DNA from 3 places in the Nonomuraea sp. NPDC049400 genome. Region 1 is predicted to be linked to each of the others. Evidence: riboswitches for the same ligand, from Rfam matches in the RefSeq annotation. Region 1 holds a riboswitch; each other region holds the start of a gene.

Region 1 (6,521 bases):
TGGGCGTAACCCGGCTGGGACTGGGCCTGCTGGCCATAGCCCTGCTGGCCGTAGCCGGGCTGGGACTGCGGCTGCTGACCATACTGAGGCTGCTGGCCGTAGTCCGGCTGGGACTGGGGCTGCTGGCCGTACTGCTGCTGGCCGTAGTCCGGCTGGGACTGAGCCTGCTGGCCATAGCCCTGCTGGCCGTAGTCCGGCTGGGACTGGGGCTGCTGGCCATACTGCGGCTGCTGGCCGTAGTCCGGCTGGGCCTGCGGCTGCTGGCCGTATTGCTGGCCCGAGGGCGGCTGCTGGCCGTAGCCCGGCTGGGCGTAACCCGGCTGGGACTGAGCCTGCTGGCCATAGCCCTGCTGGCCGTAGCCGGGCTGGGACTGCGGCTGCTGACCATACTGAGGCTGCTGGCCGTAGCCCTGCTGGCCCGACTGCTGCTGCTGGCCGTACTGCTGCTGGTCATACTGGGGCTGCTGACCATACTGCGGCTGCTGGCCGTAGTCCGGCTGGGCCTGCGGCTGCTGGCCGTACTGCTGGCCCGAGGGCGGCTGCTGGCCGTACTGGGGCTGGCCGTAGCCCTGCTGACCGTGTTGAGGCTGCTGGCCGTACTGGGGCTGGCCATACTGCTGCTGTTGCTGGCCGTACTGGGGCTGCTGGCCGTAGCCCTGCTGGCCGTACTGGGGCTGCTGACCGTAGGCATCGTCCGCCCGGTAGCCGACCACAGTCACGTCGGGGTCGGGCTCGCCGGGGTGGCGACCCGCGTTCTGTTGTCCGTATTCCGGGGTGCCGGCGGGCTTGTCGCCGGAGTCGTCCTGTGGATACGGCGGCTGTCCGGTGCTCACCGTGTCACCTCGCTTCGAGTGCGCGTGTGGCACGTGTCAGGACACATGCCTGTGCTGCCCAACGTATCGACATAGGTATCAACAATCACCTTTTCAGCTAGTCAAGGTCCGCGTCACCCGATGTCAGATGGAGCAGCATGCGGGTGTTGCCCAGCGTGTTCGGCTTGACGTGTTCCAGGTCGAGGAACTCCGCCACACCCTCGTCGTACGAGGCCAGCAGCTCGGCGTAGACCTCGTGTGAGACCGGCGTGCCCTGGATCGGGCGGAATCCGTGCCTCGCGAAGAAGTCGACCTCAAAAGTGAGACAGAATACACGTCGCAGACCAAGGTCTTTAGCCTGCTGGATCAACGCGGAGACGATCCGGTGGCCGACGCCCATCCCCCGGCACTCGGGATCCACGGCCACCGTGCGGACCTCTGCGAGGTCCTCCCAGAGCACGTGGAGCGCGCCGCAGCCGACAACCTGTCCGCCTCGCTCGGCCACCCAGAACTCCTGTACGTCCTCGTACAGCGTCACTGTGGCCTTCTTCAGGAGCCGCGGACCCGCGCCCGCGTAGGTGTCCACCAGGCGCCTGACCGCGCGCACGTCGGGCGTGCGGGCTCGCCGGACCACCACCGCGGTCTCGGGCGCTGTCAGTTCGGCCACCTGCTCCATGGTTCTCCAGAGTACAGATCTCATTACGGCTCGGCCCTAACTCCCATGTCTGGGCCCATCCTGTTACATCTCGTGGCCAGATGAGCACGGAGCTCGCACCCGGTGGGGGTAAGCGCGAAAGCACGGACATAGAGGGCATAAGGTCAGTTCCGCACAGGTGATCACGAGATCACCTTGTGACCCTTCGGTTGTGAAACCTCTACAGACTTGGCAGTTCTGGTTGAGCACGAACCTGGAGTGCATTAGTGTCCAGCGACAATGTTCCCCGTATGTCGTACGGGGGGCACGCTCAATTCCCGAAAGGGGAGCCGGGGACCCACAGGTGGCGACCTCCAGCGCCATCACAGGGGTGAGTCCGAGTCTCTCGGTAGGGCTGCTCCGGCCCGAACCCGTCAGCTAACCCGGTAGGCGTCTATGAGAGGAGCTGGTTGGTGAAGCGCACGCGTGACGGTGGGAGGAAGTCAGCGGGCAAGCACGCCCGCCCTCCGGAACGGGCACGGCGGCCGCGCCACGTCGGTGTGGTGAGTCTCACAGTCGCCGCGCTGCTGTTCGCCATCCCCGTCGGTTCGGCGTCCGCGGACCCCAAGCCCTCGCTGAAGGAGCTCGCCGCCCAGGCACAGGAGCTGCACACCCAGATCGAGACGCTGACCGAGCAGTACAACGGCCAGCGGGAGAAGCTCAAGTCGGCCAAGAAGGCCTCTGAGGCGGCACAGAAGACGTTGACGACCAGCGAGACGGATCTGGCCGCCAAGCGCGCGAAGGCCGCCCTGCTCGCCCAGAACGCCTACATCACGGGCGGCTTCACCAGGACCCTGGCGTTCGCGACCTCCAAGGATCCGGAGGACTTCCTCAACCGCGCCGCGACCTCGTACGCGCTGGAGCAGGAGCAGGGCGAGGAGATCAACCAGCTCGCCAAGGCCATGGAGGCCGCCGCCCGCGCCAGGGCGGGCGCCAAGGCACGCATCGACGAGGTCCAGCAGATCGTCGACGACCTCAAGTCCAAGCGCGACAAGATCACCACGATGGTGGCCAAGGTCGAGAGCAGCCTGTTCAAGCGGGCCCTCGGCGAGGCGGGACAGCCCGGCACGCGCGCCGTGCGCGTCAACCTGCCCATCGCGGGCAGCGGCAAGGCGGCGGAGGCCGCGCGGTGGGCGCTCACGCAGCAGCTCAAGCCGTACGTCTGGGGCGCAGAGGGGCCGAGCTCCTACGACTGCTCCGGGCTGGTCATGGCGGCGTACCAGCGGGTGGGCATCTCGCTGCCGCACTACACGGGCAACCAGTGGACCGCGGGGAGGCACATCTCGCGCTCGGAGCTGCGCCCCGGCGACCTGGTGTTCTTCTACAGCGACCTGCACCACGTGGGCATCTACATCGGCGGCGGCATGATGGTGCACGCCCCGCAGACGGGCGACGTCGTACGGATCGCGTCGATCGCCAGGCGGCCGTTCGCCGGCGCCGTGCGCATCGCCGACTGACAGCCGGGTCGCGGCTAGATCAGCTGGCGGCGCGCGGCCCAGGCCACGGCCTCGATCGCCGTGGCGACGCCGATGCGGTCGCAGATGCCGCGCAATCTCCGTCGTACGGTGCGCCCGCTGATATCCAGACGTCTGCCCACCCGATCGACCGTGACTCCCCTGGCCAGCTCCGCCAGCAGCACCAAATCCGCATGGCTCAGCTCAATGTCTTCAGTGAGCACATCCACCGGGAGCCCTCCCCCCAACAGCAGAACTCGGACCTCACAGATGGGCCAAAGCCGCTCCTCGGAGACGGTAAACGCATCGTGGAAAGGACGTCAAGCATGACAATCGCCGCACTTGACGGGGGCTATTGACATGATCCGTTATATGTGACGCACTCGCGATATGTCAGAACGCCCGGCCGGCGATGAGTGATCTCTTTGGGGCTTACCGCACGCTATCAATGGGCCTCGGGACGTTCCCGATTTTGATCCGTTCGGCGCGAAGTTTCGGTGTGATCCATAAGCCGGTCATTGTCGGCTGAGCGGGCCGGGCAAGATCTTCCGCTCGTGTGGTGAACCACCAATCGCTCGCTTTGTACGGCGATTCGTAGCCTGCCGGGAGATCCAGGTCAGGCCATTGAAAAGGCCGGCCCGACGCGCCTACCGGATTGTTCGGAGCCGCTTGCTCCGCTTGGCCCGCGGGTATTCATGCGGCCGCCGCCGGGCTTCACGCGTCACCGCCCGCGCCGGAGTGCCTCGTTTCCGGGTGCGCGTACCCGGCGCCCCTCATAGCGATCATGCCGAGACCCGGGCGTCGGCGAGGTTGGAACGGGACACCCGCCGACGACCTTGACCCGATGCTGACAACCGGCCTCGGATCGGAAACCGGCAAGCCAGAAGGTAGTTCCACGACCACTTGCCGTGAGGGGTCAGGTATTGCCCGCGTCGTAGCGGTCCCTGGCCGCCTCGACGTCCTCTATGTGCGTTTCCGCCCAGTTCTTGATCGCGATCACCAGCGGCATCAGGCTCTCGCCCAGCGGGGTGAGCGCGTAGTCCACCCGTACGGGCACCGAGGGAGTGAGCGTGCGCGAGACCAAGCCGTCACGCTCCAGGGTGCGCAGGGTCTGGGTGAGCATCTTCTGGCTGACGCCCGCGATGCGCCTGGCCAGGTCGCTGTAGCGGCGTGGCCCATCCGCCAGCGCGCCGAGCAGGAGGGTGACCCACTTGTCGCTGAGGCGGTCGAGGAGCTTCCTGGAGGGGCATTGGGCGAAGTACGCGTCGAAAGCCTGCCTGGCCTCGTCGCGCCGCTCCGCCGCCGTCTTCGTGGCCACTCTCTCCTCCTCGTGGGTGGGTTACGCACTTTCAGGTGTCTACTTACCAGAAGAGAGTAACTCTTCCTACGCTCGTCCGCATGACGAACATGCGTGCACTCATCGGCGGTTCCGGCTCTCCTCGGCTCGTGGAGGTGCCGGTGCCCACCGCGGGACCCGGACAGGTGCGGATCAAGATGGCGGCGGCCGGGGTCAACCTGTTCGACCTCGCCGTGGCCGCAGGGACGCTCGTGGACTACGGCGTGGCCCGCAGGCTGGACTCGTACGGGCTCGGCTTCGACGTCGCGGGCACCGTCGACCAGGTGGGGGACGGTGCCGCGTTCCGTGTGGGAGAGGAGGTCATCGGGCTCGTGGCGCGTCTCGAGCTACCGGTGAAGGCGCAGGCCGATTACGTGGTGGTCGACGCCTCGGCGGTGGCGCGGGCGCCCCGCGGCCGCACGGCCGTGGAGGCGGCCACGATCCCGCTCAACGCGCTCACGGCCTGGCAGGCGCTCGACCGCGCGGGCGCCGGCCCCGGACGTACGCTGCTGGTCACGGGGGCGGCTGGGGCCGTCGGCGGCTACCTGGTCGAGCTGGCCGCGCAGCGCGGCGCCCGGGTGGCGGCGATCGCGGGGGCCGGGGACAAGGAACTGGTGCGAGGGATGGGGGCAGAGTGGTTCGTGCCCCGGGGTGACGACGTGGCCTCCTCCGTGCGTGCCCTTGTCCCCGGGGGCGTGGACGCCGTCGTGGACGCGGCCGTGCTCGGCCTGGCTGCTCTGGACGCGGTGCGGGACGGCGGGGCCTTCGTCGCCCTCTCCGCGGGGGTGGCGCCCGTGGGGCTGCGTGGGATCGACGTCGCCACCGTGTTCTTCCGCGCCGACGCCGCCCAGCTCGCGGAGGTGGTGCGGCTGGTGGAAGGTGGGCGGCTGACGTTGCGGGTGGCGGACACGTATCCCTTGGACAAGGCCGCCGACGCCCATGCCCGCCTGGCCGCCGGCGGCCTCCGCGGCCGCCTCGTCCTCGTGCCCTGACCCGGTCAGTGGGTGGGCTTGACCAGCGGGAACAGGATCGTTTCGCGGATGTTCTTGCCGGTGAAGGCCATGATCATGCGATCGATCCCCACGCCCACACCGCCGGTGGGCGGCATGGCGTACTCCAGGGCCTGCAGGAAGTCCTCGTCCAGCTGCATGGCCTCCAGGTCGCCGCCGGCGGCCAGGAGGGACTGCTCCGTCAGGCGGCGGCGCTGCTCGATCGGGTCGATCAGCTCAGAGTAGGCCGTGCCCAGCTCCGTGCCGAAGCCGATCAGGTCCCACTTCTCCGTCAGCAGCGGGTTTTCCCTGTGCTGACGGGTCAGGGGGGAGGTCTCCAGCGGGTAGTCCATGACGAATGTGGGCTGCACGATCGTGTGCTCCACCAGGGCTTCGAAGAGCTCCTGCACCAGCTTGCCCGCGCCCCACTTCGGGTCCCAGTGGATCTCGCGGCGGTCGGCGAGCTTGCGGAGCTCCTCCAGGGTGGTCGCGGTGGTGATCTCCTCACCCACGGCCGCCGAGACGGCGCCGTACAGGGTGATGCGGGGCCACTCGGCGATCCCCAGGTCCACCTCGACCCCGTCGTGGACGACCACCGACGTGCCCAGGGCCGCCACCACGGCCTTCTGGTACATCCGCTGGGTCAGGTCGGCCATGTCGTTGTAGTCGAGGTAGGTGCCGTACGCCTCCAGCATCGTGAACTCGGGGTTGTGCGTGGAGTCGGCGCCCTCGTTGCGGAAGTTGCGGTTGATCTCGAAGACCTTCTCGACGCCCCCGACCACCAGCCGCTTGAGGTAGAGCTCGATCGCGATGCGAAGGTAGAGCTCCATGTCGTAGGCGTTGATGTGGGTCTTGAAGGGCCGGGCCGTCGCGCCGCCGTGGATGGGCTGCAGCATCGGGGTCTCGACCTCGAGGTAGCCCTCCTCGTGCCAGAAGTCGCGCACCGCGCGCACCGTGGCGCTGCGGAGGCGGGCCATCTTCCGTGCCTCGTCGTTGACGATGAGGTCGACGTAGCGCTGGCGGACGCGCGCCTCGGGGTCGGTGAGGCCGACGTGCTTCTCCGGCAGCGGGCGCAGGCACTTGGCGGTGATCTGCCAGCTGTCGGCCAGGATCGACAGCTCGCCGCGCCGGGAGGTGATGACCTCGCCGCTGACGCCCACGTGGTCGCCCAGGTCGACGTCGCGCTTCCACGCGGCCAGCGACTCCTCGCCCACCTTGTCGAGCGAGATCATGACC
Region 2 (6,521 bases), on a different contig from region 1:
ACACGACCACGCCGCTCGGCCCCCGGCCCCGCGCACTCGCACTCGACCACGCCGCACGGCCTGGGTGCGCCGTCTCATGCGCGTCGGGGGCTCGGACGCGACGCCTGGCTCGGCTGAGCGGTCACTTGTCCGGCCCGGCCCAGGCGAGGGCGTTGCGGAGCCGGGCGATCAGGCCCAGGTCGTCCACGAACCGGCCCAGGCCGAGGGCCACGCACTCCAGGGGCCGCTCCGCCCTCCGTACCGGCATTCGCAACGACGCCCGCAGCCGCCGCGCGAGCCCCCGCAGCAGCGCGCCGCCTCCTACCAGCACCGCGCCCCGCCCCCCGAGGTCCGCGGCGAGCTCGGCCGGGCATCGCTCGACCGTGTCCATCGCCGCCCGCACGATGGCCTCGACCGGCTGCCTGGTCGCCTCGTAAACCTGCTGGACCGGCAGCCGTACCTCGCGCTCCTGGCCGGTGTCCGGGTCACGGGCACGCATCGTCACGTGCCGGTTCAGCGGTTCCCACTCGGCGCCGATGTGGCGTTTGGCCGACTCGGCCTCGTGCTCGTCGAGGAGGAGGCAGTGTTTGTGCTCGACCAGGCGGACGATGGCCCTGTTGACGGCCTCGCCGCCGCCGGGGACGGCCGTCGTGGCCACGGCGGCCCCGGAAGAGAGCACGGCGATCCTGGCGGAGTCGCGCCCGATGTCGATCACCATGTGCCCCGCGAAGCTGTCGACCGGCAGTCCGGCGCCGAGCGCCGCCGCGAGCGAGTGCGGGATCAGCTCGATCCGCCTGGCGTCCGCCTCGAACGCCAGGTCGCTCAGCGCCGTCCGCTCGATCGGGGTGGAGCTGTCGGGCAGCGCCATGACCAGGCGCGGCCTGGCGAACGGATTGCGCTGCACCTTGCTCAGGAAGTGCCTGACCATGCGCCAGGTGAGCTCGCCGTCGACCGGCAGGCCGCCGCTGACCGGCCAGCACGTCTCGCCGTCGGTCGCGTCCGCGCCGTACGCGATGACCTTGCCGGTGCGGTCGTCGAGCACGACAGCCGAGGGCTCGTCGAGCACGATGCCCTTGCCCCGGGCATAGATGCGCGTGCTCGTGCCTCCCAGATCCACCGCCAGGTCACGGCCGAGGAGGCTCATGGCAGGACCGGGGGCTTGACCATCATGCCGGGTCTATTTCCTGAGCTGCTCCAACCCAACACCAGGAACCGAACGGTTCCCTTTTACCTAGGCGTATCTTGTCCGGCAGCACCCCGACGCCAGGAGGACCGGCAGTGCTCGACTACGACCTCGAGGCCGAACACTACGACGAGACCCGGGGCGGGCTGCCGCGTGCCGTGGCCGCCGCCGACGCCGTGCGCCGCCTCGTATCCGGTGGCACGCTGCTCGACATCGCCTGCGGCACCGGGCTCGTGACGAGGGAGCTGGCCGGTCGGGGGCTGCGGGTGCTCGGGGTGGACGCCTCCGCGGGGATGGCGCGGATCGCCGCCGGGCGCGTGGACGTCGTGCTGGGCGACGCCCGTACGCTGCCCGTACGCGACGGCTCGGTCGACGCGGTCACCACCATCTGGCTGCTGCACCTGCTGGACGACGCCCGCCCGGTGATCGCCGAGGCCGCCCGCGTGCTGCGGCCAGGCGGAGTTTTCGTCACGACGGTCGACAAGGGAGCCGCGCACGGTACGGGAGGGCGCAGGGAGCCGTCCGACCGGGCCGGCCTGGTCGTCGAGGAGGCGGCCAGACACGGGCTCCGGCCGAGCGGCGAGACCCGATTCGTGGGACACGGGCAGGGCTGCTCAGGCCCGGACCCGGTGTTCCGCCTGATGGCGTTCACCCTCGACTGAACGTTGTCGGGTGGGTGGCAGTGCAGTCCCGCAAAGCCGGTGGGGAAGCCGGTTTCGCGTCATAAGCGGGGCCATGCGAAGCTGTGACTGTCCCCAACACCATGGAGGTCCTCATGGCGGATACACCGGAGCAGGAAGTCAGCGAAACTCCCGAGGACGAGATGAAGCGCAAGTTCCGCGAGGCGCTGGAGCGCAAGCGCAACCAGCACGCGGGCTCGGGCGCGGGTGGCAGGGGCGGTGACCCGTCGAAGATCCATGGGTCGCACGGTCCGGCTGCGAGTAAAAGATCGTTCAGGCGCAAGAGCGGCGGCTGAGGCTGGGATTTCCCAGGGGGGTACGGCACTGCCGTGCCCCCTTTTTTCTTTGTGCGGGAAGGTAGATCTTCTGCCCGATTCATGACGAAGTGTTTGCGTATGTCCGGAATGCGTGGTTAGAGTGTTGCCCAATTCACAGCCGGTGGCGTGGACCTCACCCAGGAGGGACAGCCGGCTGGCGCCGAATCCCGATCACTCGGGAACCGGGGACCCATCGCAGTTGGGGTGAATCCGACCACGTGTCGGTAGGGCATCTCCACGCCCGAACCCGCCAGCTAACCCGGTAGGCGAGATGGAGAGGACATATGAACCGCATGCCCGACCGCGTCGCACCCCCGGACAGCGTGATAGCCGCCGCCTACTGAGCGGTCCCTTCCTCAGGCTCGTTTCGCGCTCCGCGTAGCTATCTCCCCTTTGCCAGGTGCTCTGCCTAGCTACGCCCTTTTTCGAGCGAGCGCAACTCCCTGCCCCCGTCGCGAAGGACTTTACTTTTCATGTCTGCACGTTTTGGCCTGCGTTCTCTTGTCCTGCTCACCGCCTGCACCGTAAGTGCGCTCGCCGTCGCCGGCACCGCGGCTCACGCCGACTCGAACGATGATGAGAAGGTCCTGCTCAAGGGCTCGACAACGGCTTCGTACTTCTGGGACGACGCCTCCGGCCGCGCAGGTGACACCGGGCTGCCCGCCAGCGGCAAGCCCATGCAGAAGGGCCTGGCCGCCAGCCCGAGCTGGCCGCTCATGACCGAGGGTTACGTGGTCTACAAGGGCAAGAAGATGCCGTTCTTCGTCGGCGACCGCGGCCCGGGCGTGCCCTCCAACCGCGGGATCATGCTGGACCTGGACGCCAAGACGTTCGCGGAGCTCACCGGCGGCACGTTCAACTCCGACACGCTGCATGTCGACGGCAACGGTGGCCAGGGGCACATCAAGGTCGACTACGTCATCACCAAGTGGGGCAAGGGTCCGGGCAAGAAGAACTACCCCGTTCCGTTCTCGACCCGCGCCTGGGCCGAGCAGGACAACAACCCGGCCGAGCCGCCGCCCGCGGCCGCTGAGACCGCGCCCACCGAGACCGCGCCCACCTCGTTCTCGAAGACCACGGCCGCCGTCCTGGCCGGCGCCGTGGCCGTGGCCGGCGGCAGCGCGGCGCTCACCAGCGACCGCATCCGCGGCCTCATGAATCTCTGACTTCACGGGCTTTACGGGTCGCTACCAGAATGTCATTCTGGTCCTCGTGACCACCCGGGTAGCCGCGAACGGCATCGAAATCGCCTACGAGAGTTTCGGTTTGCACGAGGGCCGTCCCCTGCTCCTCATCATGGGCCTCGGCGCGCAGCTCATCCACTGGGACGAAGGGCTCTGCGAGCTGCTGGCGGAGCAGGGACACCACGTCGTACGGTTCGACAACCGCGACGCGGGCCTGTCCACGCACTTCCACGACAAGGGCGCTCCCACTTTTGGGGCGCCCTCGCCGTACCTGCTGGACGATCTGGCCGACGACGCCGCGGGGCTCATGGAGGCACTCGGATGGCCCGCCGCGCACGTGGTCGGCGCCTCGATGGGCGGCATGATCGCCCAGGCCCTGGCCATCCGCCACCCGGACCGGGTGCTGACCCTGACCTCGATCATGTCCACGCCCGGCCCCTCGGTGGCCCCGCCGACGGAGACCGCGCTCGCCGCCCTCATGGCCAGGCCCCCGGCCGACCGCGAAGCCGTGCTCGCCCAGGCGGTGCAGACCTGGTCGGTCCTCGGCTCGCCCGGATACGAGCTGGACCGCGAGAGGATCCGCGAGCTGGCCGGGCTGGCGTTCGACCGCTGCTTCGACCCCGACGGCACGGCCAGGCAACTCGCCGCGATCATGGCTTCGGGCGACCGCACGGCGCTGCTCGCGGGCGTACAGGTGCCCACGCTGGTGCTGCACGGGGAGGTCGACCAGCTCATCCCGGTCGCCGCCGGCCACGCCACGGCCGCCGCCGTCCCCGGCGCTCGCCTGGTGACCTACCCGGGCATGGGCCACGACCTGCCGCGCCCGCTCTGGCCCGCCATCGTGGCGGAGATCGCCAAGCTCACCGCCGCCTAGCCCGGTTCCGTGGGGGAGCGGGCCTAGCCGAAGTGGGCGCGGGTCTCGGCGAACGCCTGATCCGTGCCCTCCAGGGCCTTCGCCACGTCCGCCTCCGTGTGCGCGGCCGACATGAACCAGTTGTGCCACGGGTGCAGGTAGACCCCGTGCCGCAGGCAGGCGTCGCTCCAGTACATCGCGACGGAGAGATCGGCGTCCCCGTCGAAGCTGAGCCACGGGATCGTCACCGGTCCCGTCTGGTTCACCACGAACCCGTGGGACTTGGCCTGCGCGTACAGCCCCTCGCGGAGCTGCGTGCCGGCCCGCTCCATGGCCCCGATGCCGTCCGTGTCGCGCAGGGTCTCGATGGTCGCCTTGGCCGCCGCCATGGCGACCGCCGAGAACCAGAACGAGCCCGTGGAATACAGCGTCTGCGCCGGTCCGCGCAGCGCGTCTGTGCCGGTGACGGCCGCGATCGGGTAGCCGTTGGCCATGGCCTTCGACCAGGCCGTCAGGTCGGGGCGTACCCCATAGGGCTCCCAGGAGCCGCGCAGGTCGATCCGGAACCCCGCCCGCACGTCGTCGATCACCAGCGCCGCCCCGAGCCGGTCGGCCAGCGCGCGGGCGCCGCGCGCGAAGACGGGCTCCACCAGCTCCTGGTCCTCGAACGAGTCGTGCTTGAACGGCGTCACGATGATCGCCGCCACGTCCCCCTCCGCGGTCGCCGCCGCGGCCTCCAGCGACTCCAGGGAGTTGTACGTGAACTCCACCAGGTCCGCCCGCTCGTTGGGCGTCGTGCCCGACAGGGACGGCGTGCACCAGGGGTCCGCCCCGTGATAGGCGCCATGGGCCATCAGCACCTTGGTCCGGCCCGTGGCGGCCCTGGCCACCATGAGCGCCTGGGTCGTGGCGTCGGTGCCGTTCTTGGAGAACATCGCCCAATCGGCGCTGGGCACGGTCTCCACGAGCAGTTCGGTCAGCTCCACCATGATCGGGCCTGGGCCGTTGAGGCAGTCGCCGAGCGCGGCCTGCCTGGCGGCGGCCTCCTCCACACGCGGGTGCCGGTGCCCGAGCACGACCGGGCCCCAGCTGCACATGAAGTCGATGTACTCGCGCCCGTCCACGTCCCACTGCCGGCAGCCCTCGCCGCGTTCGAAGAACTGCGGGAAGCCCGGGGCGAAGAGAGCGGCGTTGAGGTGCCCGTACATGCCGCCGGGGACGACCTTCAAGGCCCGTCGGCGGAGTTCTGCGTCGGTCATCCGAGGATCCTTAGAGTCGAGTCGAGGTCGGTGAGGCCGGCGTCCGAGCCGAGCCCCGTGGCGACGCGGGCGGCGGCGGCCGTGCCCCAGCGGGCCGCGGTCAGCACGTCCTGTCCGTGCAGGAGCCCCGTCAGGAAGCCGGCGCAGTACGCGTCTCCGCAGCCGGTCGTGTCCGAGACGTCCGTCTTGATGGCGGGCACCGGCTCCGTGCCGTCGGGAGTGACCACGAGGCTGCCCGACGCGCCGAGCGTGACCAGCACACCGCGCGGCCCGTCCGCCAGCAGCGTCTGAGCGGCCTCCTGGACGTCGGAGCAGCCGGTCATGAGCAGCGCCTGCGACTCGTTCGGCAGCACGTAGTCCACGTGCGGCAGAAAAGCTCGGGCCATTCCCAATAAATCAGGCATCTCTGAAAGGAGGTCCATCGTGACGATGGTGCCCGCGGCCCGTACCGAGTCCAGGAGGGCGAAGAAGGCCGGGTCGCCCAGGCCGAACGTGACATCCATGCCGCCCAGGTGGATCGCCCGCACGCCGCGCAGCAGCTCGGCGTCGAGGTCCGCGTACGTCACCGTGAGGTTCGCCCCGGGCACGTGGAAGCTGGGCCGCCCGCCATCCGGCCTGATGGGCAGGATCGAGGCGGCCGTCTGCTCGCCCGCCCTGCGCACGAGACGTGAGGCGTCCACGCCGCGCTTGGTGAGCACCGCGACCAGGAAGTCGCCCAGCTCGTCATCGCCGATCGCGCCCATGGTGACCACGGAGTTGCCCAGCTTGACCAGGTCGACGGCCGTCCCGGCGGCGGCGCCCGCGGCGGTGAGGCGGATCTGGTCCACCAGCACGGTGTCCTGGCCCTGGGGAATGTGATCGACGGGCCTGGTGAGGATGTCGACGATGTGGACGCCGACGGTGGCGACGGTCATAGTCTAAATAGACAGACGTCCGAATAAAAAGTCAATGGAGGAGCCGATGCCCAAGATCGTCGATCACGACGAGCGCAGGCGCGAGTTCCTGTCAGCCGCCCGCCGGGTGATCGTCAGGGACGGCATCGACGCCGCAACCACGCGGGCCATCG
Region 3 (6,521 bases), on a different contig from region 1:
AGCGCTGCCCGCCTCCATGCGGGGATCGGATGCGGGGATCGAGTTCGCCCCCGACGGCCAGGTGATTGTCGGGCCGGAGTTCCTGGTCTTGGACGCGGCGTGGACGGCGGGGGTCGCCGCGATGGCCCGCGCGGGCGCTCGAGTCATTGTGGATGACGTGTTCCTCGGCGGGGCGGCATCCCAGGAACGGTGGCAGAAGGCTCTTGTCGGGCTGGACGTGCTCTGGGTCGGCGTCAAGTGCGACAGCGCGGTCGCCGCGGGCCGTGAGATCGCCCGGGGCGATCGTGTCGGGGGAATGGCCGCATTGCAGGCAGAGGTGGTCCACGAGGGCGTGGTCTACGACCTGGTGGTGGACACCACGCATACCGAGTCGCTGGTGTGTGCGCAGACCATCGCCGCCCGGGTGCGGCGTTAGGGCCGGCATGACGGGGGCGGCGGCTTCATGATCTCGGCAGGTGGTTCGGCTTATACTCCGGGAATGGTGCCAGCGAAGGTCTGCGGAGTCCCCACCCGGCACGAAGGCGATCCGGATCGGGTGGCCGTCCTGCTTCCTGGCGCGGCCTACGTGCCGGCCCGCCCGCTCCTCCACTTCGCCCGCGCGGTGCTCGCGCACCACGGGTGGACCGTGCAGGAGGTCTGGTGGGAGCCGCCCGCGGGTGGCGCCCTCGCCGAACGTGAGGCGTGGGTCGTCGAGCGGGCGCGCGAGGCCGTGGAGGCGGAGAGCGCCGGTCAGGTGCTGCTGGTGGGCAAGTCGCTCGGCTCGCTCGCCGCACCGTTCGCCGCCGAACGGGGCCTGCCCGCCATCTGGCTCACCCCGTTGCTCACCATGGAGTCCGTCATCGGGGCACTGCGGCGGAGCGAGGCTCCCACGCTGCTGGTCGGCGGGGCGGCCGACAAGGCGTGGGACGGTGAGGTCGCGCGGGGCCTGGGGCACCCGTACCTCGAGGTCCCGGACGCCGACCACGGTATGGAGATCTTCGGGGACCCGGTCGCCTCGGCCCAGGTGCTCACGGATGTGACGGAGGCCATGCACCGGTTCGTGGCGGGGCTGCGCGCGTAGGCATGCGTTGGCGAGCGATCTCCCGCGACGCCCTCGTCGAGGAACTGGCGGAAAGGATCGCCGCGCGGCGGGGATGGGTTCGGGTGGCCGTGGACGGCGCGCCGGCCGCGCGTCCCGAGACGTTGGCCGACGAGCTCGTCGCGCCGCTGCGGCTGCGCGGGAGGCCCGTGCTGCGCGTGTCGGCGGGTGACTTCCTGCGGCCCGCGTCGCTGCGGCTGGAGCACGGCAGGACCGACCCGGACGCCTTCTACGAGGACTGGCTCGACGCCAAGGCGCTCACCAGGGAGGTCCTCGAGCCCCTGGACCCGGGCGGCTCGGGGCAGGTGCTGCCGCGGCTCTGGGACAGCCGCATCGATCGGGCGTACCGGGCGCCGTACCAGGAGTTGCCTCCGGGAGGGGTGCTGATCGTCGACGGGACGCTGCTGCTCGGGCGGGGGCTGGCGTTCGAGGTGAGCGTGCACGTGTGGCTGTCGGTGGGGGCGCTGGAGCGCGCAACGCCCGAGGACGAGCTGTGGCGGCTGCCCGCCTATGAGCGGTACGAGCGGGAGGCACGGCCCCAGCAGGCCGCCGACGTCGTGGTCAGGGCCGATCACCCGGACCGGCTCGCCGTGCGGCTGACGCCGGACGGCGGCGCGTAAGCGGCGCAGACAAAGGAGGGTGGCCGCCGGGAAAGGCGGCCACCCGATCAACGCGCCGTGGGGCGCTTGCCGTGGTTAGCCTTTTTCTTCTTGCGTGCCCTGCCCTTGCGTGCGCGCCTGGCCATAGCTCGCCTCCGATGATCGGCCGGAACCAGAGCGTCTCCCGCCTGCCCTGACCAGCGCAAGCGCACCACGCGAACTAACATTCCCCAACAATTCCGTGTCATAATTTGGTGGAATCTGTTGGAAGGAGCGGGTGTGCTCGCACAGCAGCGTCAGCAGACGATCCTCGAACGCGTGCGCAGCAACGGCGGAGTCCGGGTCGCGGACCTCGTTCGCGAGCTCGGCGTCTCCGACATGACGATTCGCCGCGACCTCGAGGTGCTGGCCGAGCGCGGGCTGCTGGAGAAGGTCCACGGCGGCGCCACCGCCCTCGGTCCGGGCTCGACCGAGGAGCCGGGCTTCACCGCCAAGTCGGCCCGCCAGCAGCAGGAGAAGGAGGCCATCGCGCGGCGCGCGGCCGGCCTCGTCAGGCCGGGCACGGCCGTGGCGCTCTCGGCGGGGACCACCACGTGGGCGCTGGCCCGCCACCTGATCGGCGTACCCGAGCTGACGGTGATCACCAACTCGATCCCCGTCGCCGAGGTCTTCCACCGGAACCCGCGTTCTGACCGCACGGTCGTGCTGACCGGCGGTGTACGCACGCCGTCCGACGCCCTGGTGGGCCCGGTGGCCGTGGCCGCGATCCGCCGCCTGCACGTGGACACGCTCTTCCTCGGCGTGCACGGGATGAGCGTGCGGGCCGGGTTCACCACGCCCAACCTGCTGGAGTCGGAGACCGACAGGGAGCTGGTGGCGGCCGCCACCAAGCTGGTCATCCCCGCCGACCACACCAAGTGGAACACGGTCGGCATCAGCACGATCGCCGAGCTGAGCGAGGCCGACGTGGTCATCAGCGACGCGGGACTGCCCGAGGACGCACGCACGGAGCTGGCCGAACGGGCCGGAGAACTGATCATCGCGGAGGGCTCGCCTTGAAGCGCACCATCACCCACCTGGCCGACGGCCGAGAGCTGATCTACTTCGACCGGCGGGACGACGCCGACAGGAGCGCGATCGACCGGCGCATGCTCGACCCGCGGCCGGTGGCCTCCGAGCTGCGTTACGACCCGCTGACCGAGGAGTGGATCGCGATCGCGGGGCACCGGCAGACGCGCACGTTCCAGCCGACGGGCACGGCGAGCGAGTGCCCGCTGTGCCCGTCGTCGGACACCCGGTCGTCGGAGATCCCGGCGCACGACTACGACGTGGTGGTGTTCGAGAACCGGTTTCCCTCCTTCTCCGGAAATTTCGGGACTTATTCGGAAGTGGGTGGCTTGAGCGAGGTGCGGCCGGGAGCGGGGCGGTGTGAGGTGGTCTGCTTCACCTCTGAGCACTCGTCCTCCTTCTCCCGGCTCTCCACCGACCAGGTGGAGCTGGTCATGGAGGCGTGGGCCGACCGCACGGCCGAGCTGTCCGGGATCGAGGGCGTGGAGCAGGTCTTCTGCTTCGAGAACCGGGGTGAGGAGATCGGCATCACGCTCGCCCACCCGCACGGCCAGATCTACGGCTACCCGTACGTCACGCCCAGGACCAAGCTCCAGCTCGCCGCCGCCAAGCGGTACTCGAAGGGCAACCTGTTCGCCGACGTGCTGGCCGCCGAGCGGGCCGAGGGGACGCGCGTGGTGGCCGCCAACGAGCTGTGGACGGCGTTCGTGCCCGCCGCCGCACGGTGGCCGTACGAGGTGCACATCTACCCGCACCGGCAGGTGCCCGACCTGGCCGCGCTGTCGGAGGCGGAGCGCTCGGCGTTCGCGCCGCTCTACACCTCGGTGCTGCGGGCCTTCGACGACCTGTTCGGCGTCGTGATGCCGTACATCTCGGCCTGGCACCAGGCGCCCGTACGGCAGGACCGTGAGCTCGCGTACCTGCACCTGGAGCTGTTCAGCATCAGGCGGGCGCCGGGCAAGCTCAAGTACCTGGCCGGCTCGGAGTCGGCGATGGGCGCTTTCGTGAACGACGTGCTGCCGGAGGAGGCCGCGCGTATGATTCGATCACAAGTAGATCACTATCAGATTTCTTATTAGGGTCGCATTACTCGTGATCTACCACTAACATCCCTTTTGCACCGGCTGTAACGGCCGTTGCGCGCCTAATCCCGGGCGTGTCGCCCGGGAGCCGGGGACCCACCTAGTTCTGGGGTGAATCCGACCACGTGTCGGTAGGGCACCTCCGCGCCCGAACCCGTCAGCTAACCCGGTCGGCAGAGGGAGAGGAACATCCACGTGGCGGCTGCGTCCCCCGTGCGCCTTGTCATCGGTCTCATCACCGCCGCGGCCGTCGCAGTCCTGCCGGTGACCGCGGCGTCAGCCGCGCCCAAACCGTCGGAGGCCGAGCTCCGCGCCCAGCTCAAGCAGCTCAACAGCAAGGTCGACAAGCTCATCGAGAAGTACAACCTCAAGCGTGTCGAGCTGGCCAAGGCGCGGGAGGCCGCCAAGGTCGCCAAGGACCGCCTGGCCGCCGCGGAGCAGGCGGTGGTGGCGGCCGAGCAGCGGGTCGCCGACATCGCCAGGATGCGCTACCAGAGCCACGACCCCTCGCTGCCCGCCTTCCTGCTGCCCACCAACGGCGGCGCCGTGGCCCTGCTGGAGCAGCTCACGGCCGAGCAGCAGGCCGTCGTGGACGGTGTGGCCAAGGCCCGCGACGAGAAGAAGAAGGCCTCCGACGAGGCCGCCGCGCTCGCCACCCAGATCAGCGCGGACGCCAAGGACGTGGCCGAGCAGCGCGAAGACGCCCAGGACGTCATCAAGGACATCCAGAAGAAGCTCCAGGACCTGGTGCCGTTCGGCCCCGGCCGCAACACGAACGGCAGCTGGGCCCCGGAGCTGCCCACGGGCTCGGACAACATCACGGCCCGCACGCGGCTGATGAAGGCGCAGGTGGAGAAGAACTTCAAGCTGCCGTACGAGGTGGGCTGCTTCCGCTCCGGCTCCAGCGGCGAGCACCCGCTGGGGCGGGCCTGCGACTTCATGATGAGCACCGGCGGGACGACGCCGTCGGCCGTCAACAACGCCCTGGGCGACCGCATCGCGGAGTGGGCACTCAAGAACAAGGACAAGCTCGGGGTCAAGTACGTGATCTGGAAGCAGCGCATCAACATGGGCTCAGGCTGGCGGGCCATGTCGGACCGGGGCAGCATCACCGAGAACCACTACGACCACGTGCACATCTCGATGAACTAGAAATGGGACGAATCGCATCTAATGAGCTATTCGCTCACTTGCAGATGGCGTTTACCCACGGGACCGTCGACCACACCGGTCCAGCTGGCAACGACCTGGCGGAGTTGATCCGTCGACAGCAGGACCTCTTCGCCGCGCGCCATGAGCCAATCGAAGGGTGAGAAGGGTGGCTGTGGAGGGGGCCGCTCATCTGGTTCTGTCGGATGGTGTGGTGCCCTTGCGCCCGGCAGAAGCCGTGTTCGAGGCGATGCTGGCTGGATGGGAGCGGCAACAGCGGGCCCGTCTGCTGGCGACCTCGACGATTCGAACACGGGTGGATCGTGTCCGCCGGTTTGCTCTGTTCACCGGGACGTCGCCCTGGTCAGGGGCTGTGAGGGGACGTCGATCGCCCTCGGGCGCCCTCGGGCGTGGTCAGCGCAGCGCAGCGAACGCGCCGCTGGGCGTCTTGCGCAGCCAGCCCCGCTCGGCCAGCCGTTTCAGCTTGGCCCGCACGCCTCCCACCTGACCCGACTCGAAAGGCAACCCAGCTGCGCGCAGATCGCCTTGCAGATCACCCGACCGTCGGCGGTGCGCACCGCCTCCAGCAGCGCCTGGTAGTCGACGGCAGCTCGTGTGCGCTCGTGGCGCGCTCCCGGTGGGGGATCAGCAGCCCTCGGGGGCGGCTCGGCCACGCGCCGGGCCGGCAGCGCCACCCGGTACATCGGCACCACCTCGATCTCGCCGCCGCCGTCGCCTATGTTCTCGGTGTCGTCATGGGCGGCCTGAGCTGCCCGAACAGGCTCTCCCTGCAGCTCGTCTTCGGCCAGCAGTTGGGCGATCACCTGCTCGGCCTGTTTGGCCAGTTCCGTGCGACGCGCGGTGAGGCGTTCCAGAAGCGACACCGTACCTCTACCGCGGTCATTCACAGACGGCGCAATTCCCGCGCAAAGGATCATCGTGAACGCGATCATCCGGACCGTGACGGATCATGAAACGTGCGTGATCCCTCAGGCAAACGATCATCCGCACTGAACCCCTGGCACCACCAGGAAGAGCACGTCCAGCGGAGCTCACACCAGGCCCTTGACCTGCCACTTCAATAGGGACCAACCCAATCGTGGCGTCTCCGGAAGGGATAGGCAAACTAGCGGACGAACCTGCCGACCCTGTCCAAGGTGTCGGTTGTGAGGTCGGCGGGCCCGAGAGCAAGGACCTCGCCCCGGAACGACCGAACCTCCACGAAGCTCTTCGGCGTCGAGACCGCCAGCCGGCGCAGCAGATTCCCCGCCCCCTCCAGCGTGCCGGTCTTGAACTTGGCCCGTCTCAACGTCTCCCGATCACCCATCCCCTCGAACGGCCCGCTCGCGCTCCGCAGGTCGTAGCGCAGGTCGGTCACCGGTAGGGGAGCGCGATCCCAGGTCGAATTCGGTAGCGAGCCATGTCCTTGGGTCCGCGCCTCGACCCACGTCCCGGTGTCCGCGTCGCCGATCTCGCAGTCGTGGATCGGATACGCGTAGGCGACGCGCCCTTCGTAGACGTTGCTGATCAGCTGCGGCGAGCACA

What was found. A riboswitch is a leader RNA that binds a small molecule or an ion and turns the genes downstream of it on or off. The one in region 1 is predicted to bind cyclic di-AMP.
Region 2: it holds a riboswitch for cyclic di-AMP, as region 1 does, so the genes downstream of both, ACIBVN_RS15815 (hypothetical protein) here and ACIBVN_RS06685 (NlpC/P60 family protein) in region 1, are expected to answer to the same signal.
Region 3: it holds a riboswitch for cyclic di-AMP, as region 1 does, so the genes downstream of both, ACIBVN_RS13700 (coiled-coil domain-containing protein) here and ACIBVN_RS06685 (NlpC/P60 family protein) in region 1, are expected to answer to the same signal.

Annotation. Positions count from the first base shown of each region.
Region 1 covers NZ_JBITMP010000004.1:149,948-156,468, forward strand. The annotation lists gene ACIBVN_RS06675 (RDD family protein) at 1-833, opposite strand, end outside; gene ACIBVN_RS06680 (amino-acid N-acetyltransferase) at 931-1,488, opposite strand; cyclic di-AMP (ydaO/yuaA leader) riboswitch at 1,765-1,914, shown strand; gene ACIBVN_RS06685 (NlpC/P60 family protein) at 1,920-2,963, shown strand; gene ACIBVN_RS06690 (LuxR family transcriptional regulator) at 2,978-3,190, opposite strand; gene ACIBVN_RS06695 (winged helix-turn-helix transcriptional regulator) at 3,877-4,278, opposite strand; gene ACIBVN_RS06700 (NADP-dependent oxidoreductase) at 4,359-5,288, shown strand; gene lysX (bifunctional lysylphosphatidylglycerol synthetase/lysine--tRNA ligase LysX) at 5,294-6,521, opposite strand, start outside.
Region 2 covers NZ_JBITMP010000009.1:93,571-100,091, reverse strand. The annotation lists gene ACIBVN_RS15830 (rod shape-determining protein) at 122-1,123, opposite strand; gene ACIBVN_RS15825 (class I SAM-dependent methyltransferase) at 1,258-1,824, shown strand; gene ACIBVN_RS15820 (DUF5302 domain-containing protein) at 1,938-2,138, shown strand; cyclic di-AMP (ydaO/yuaA leader) riboswitch at 2,308-2,443, shown strand; gene ACIBVN_RS15815 (hypothetical protein) at 2,633-3,325, shown strand; gene ACIBVN_RS15810 (alpha/beta fold hydrolase) at 3,372-4,217, shown strand; gene ACIBVN_RS15805 (aminotransferase class III-fold pyridoxal phosphate-dependent enzyme) at 4,241-5,455, opposite strand; gene ACIBVN_RS15800 (carbohydrate kinase family protein) at 5,452-6,369, opposite strand; gene ACIBVN_RS15795 (TetR/AcrR family transcriptional regulator) at 6,416-6,521, shown strand, end outside.
Region 3 covers NZ_JBITMP010000008.1:12,814-19,334, reverse strand. The annotation lists gene cpt (chloramphenicol phosphotransferase CPT) at 1-415, shown strand, start outside; gene ACIBVN_RS13725 (hypothetical protein) at 479-1,060, shown strand; gene ACIBVN_RS13720 (uridine kinase) at 1,063-1,698, shown strand; gene ACIBVN_RS13715 (50S ribosomal protein bL37) at 1,746-1,823, opposite strand; gene ACIBVN_RS13710 (DeoR/GlpR family DNA-binding transcription regulator) at 1,957-2,736, shown strand; gene galT (galactose-1-phosphate uridylyltransferase) at 2,733-3,824, shown strand; cyclic di-AMP (ydaO/yuaA leader) riboswitch at 3,877-4,017, shown strand; gene ACIBVN_RS13700 (coiled-coil domain-containing protein) at 4,023-4,979, shown strand; gene ACIBVN_RS13695 (hypothetical protein) at 5,456-5,929, opposite strand; gene ACIBVN_RS13690 (WGR domain-containing protein) at 6,103-6,521, opposite strand, start outside.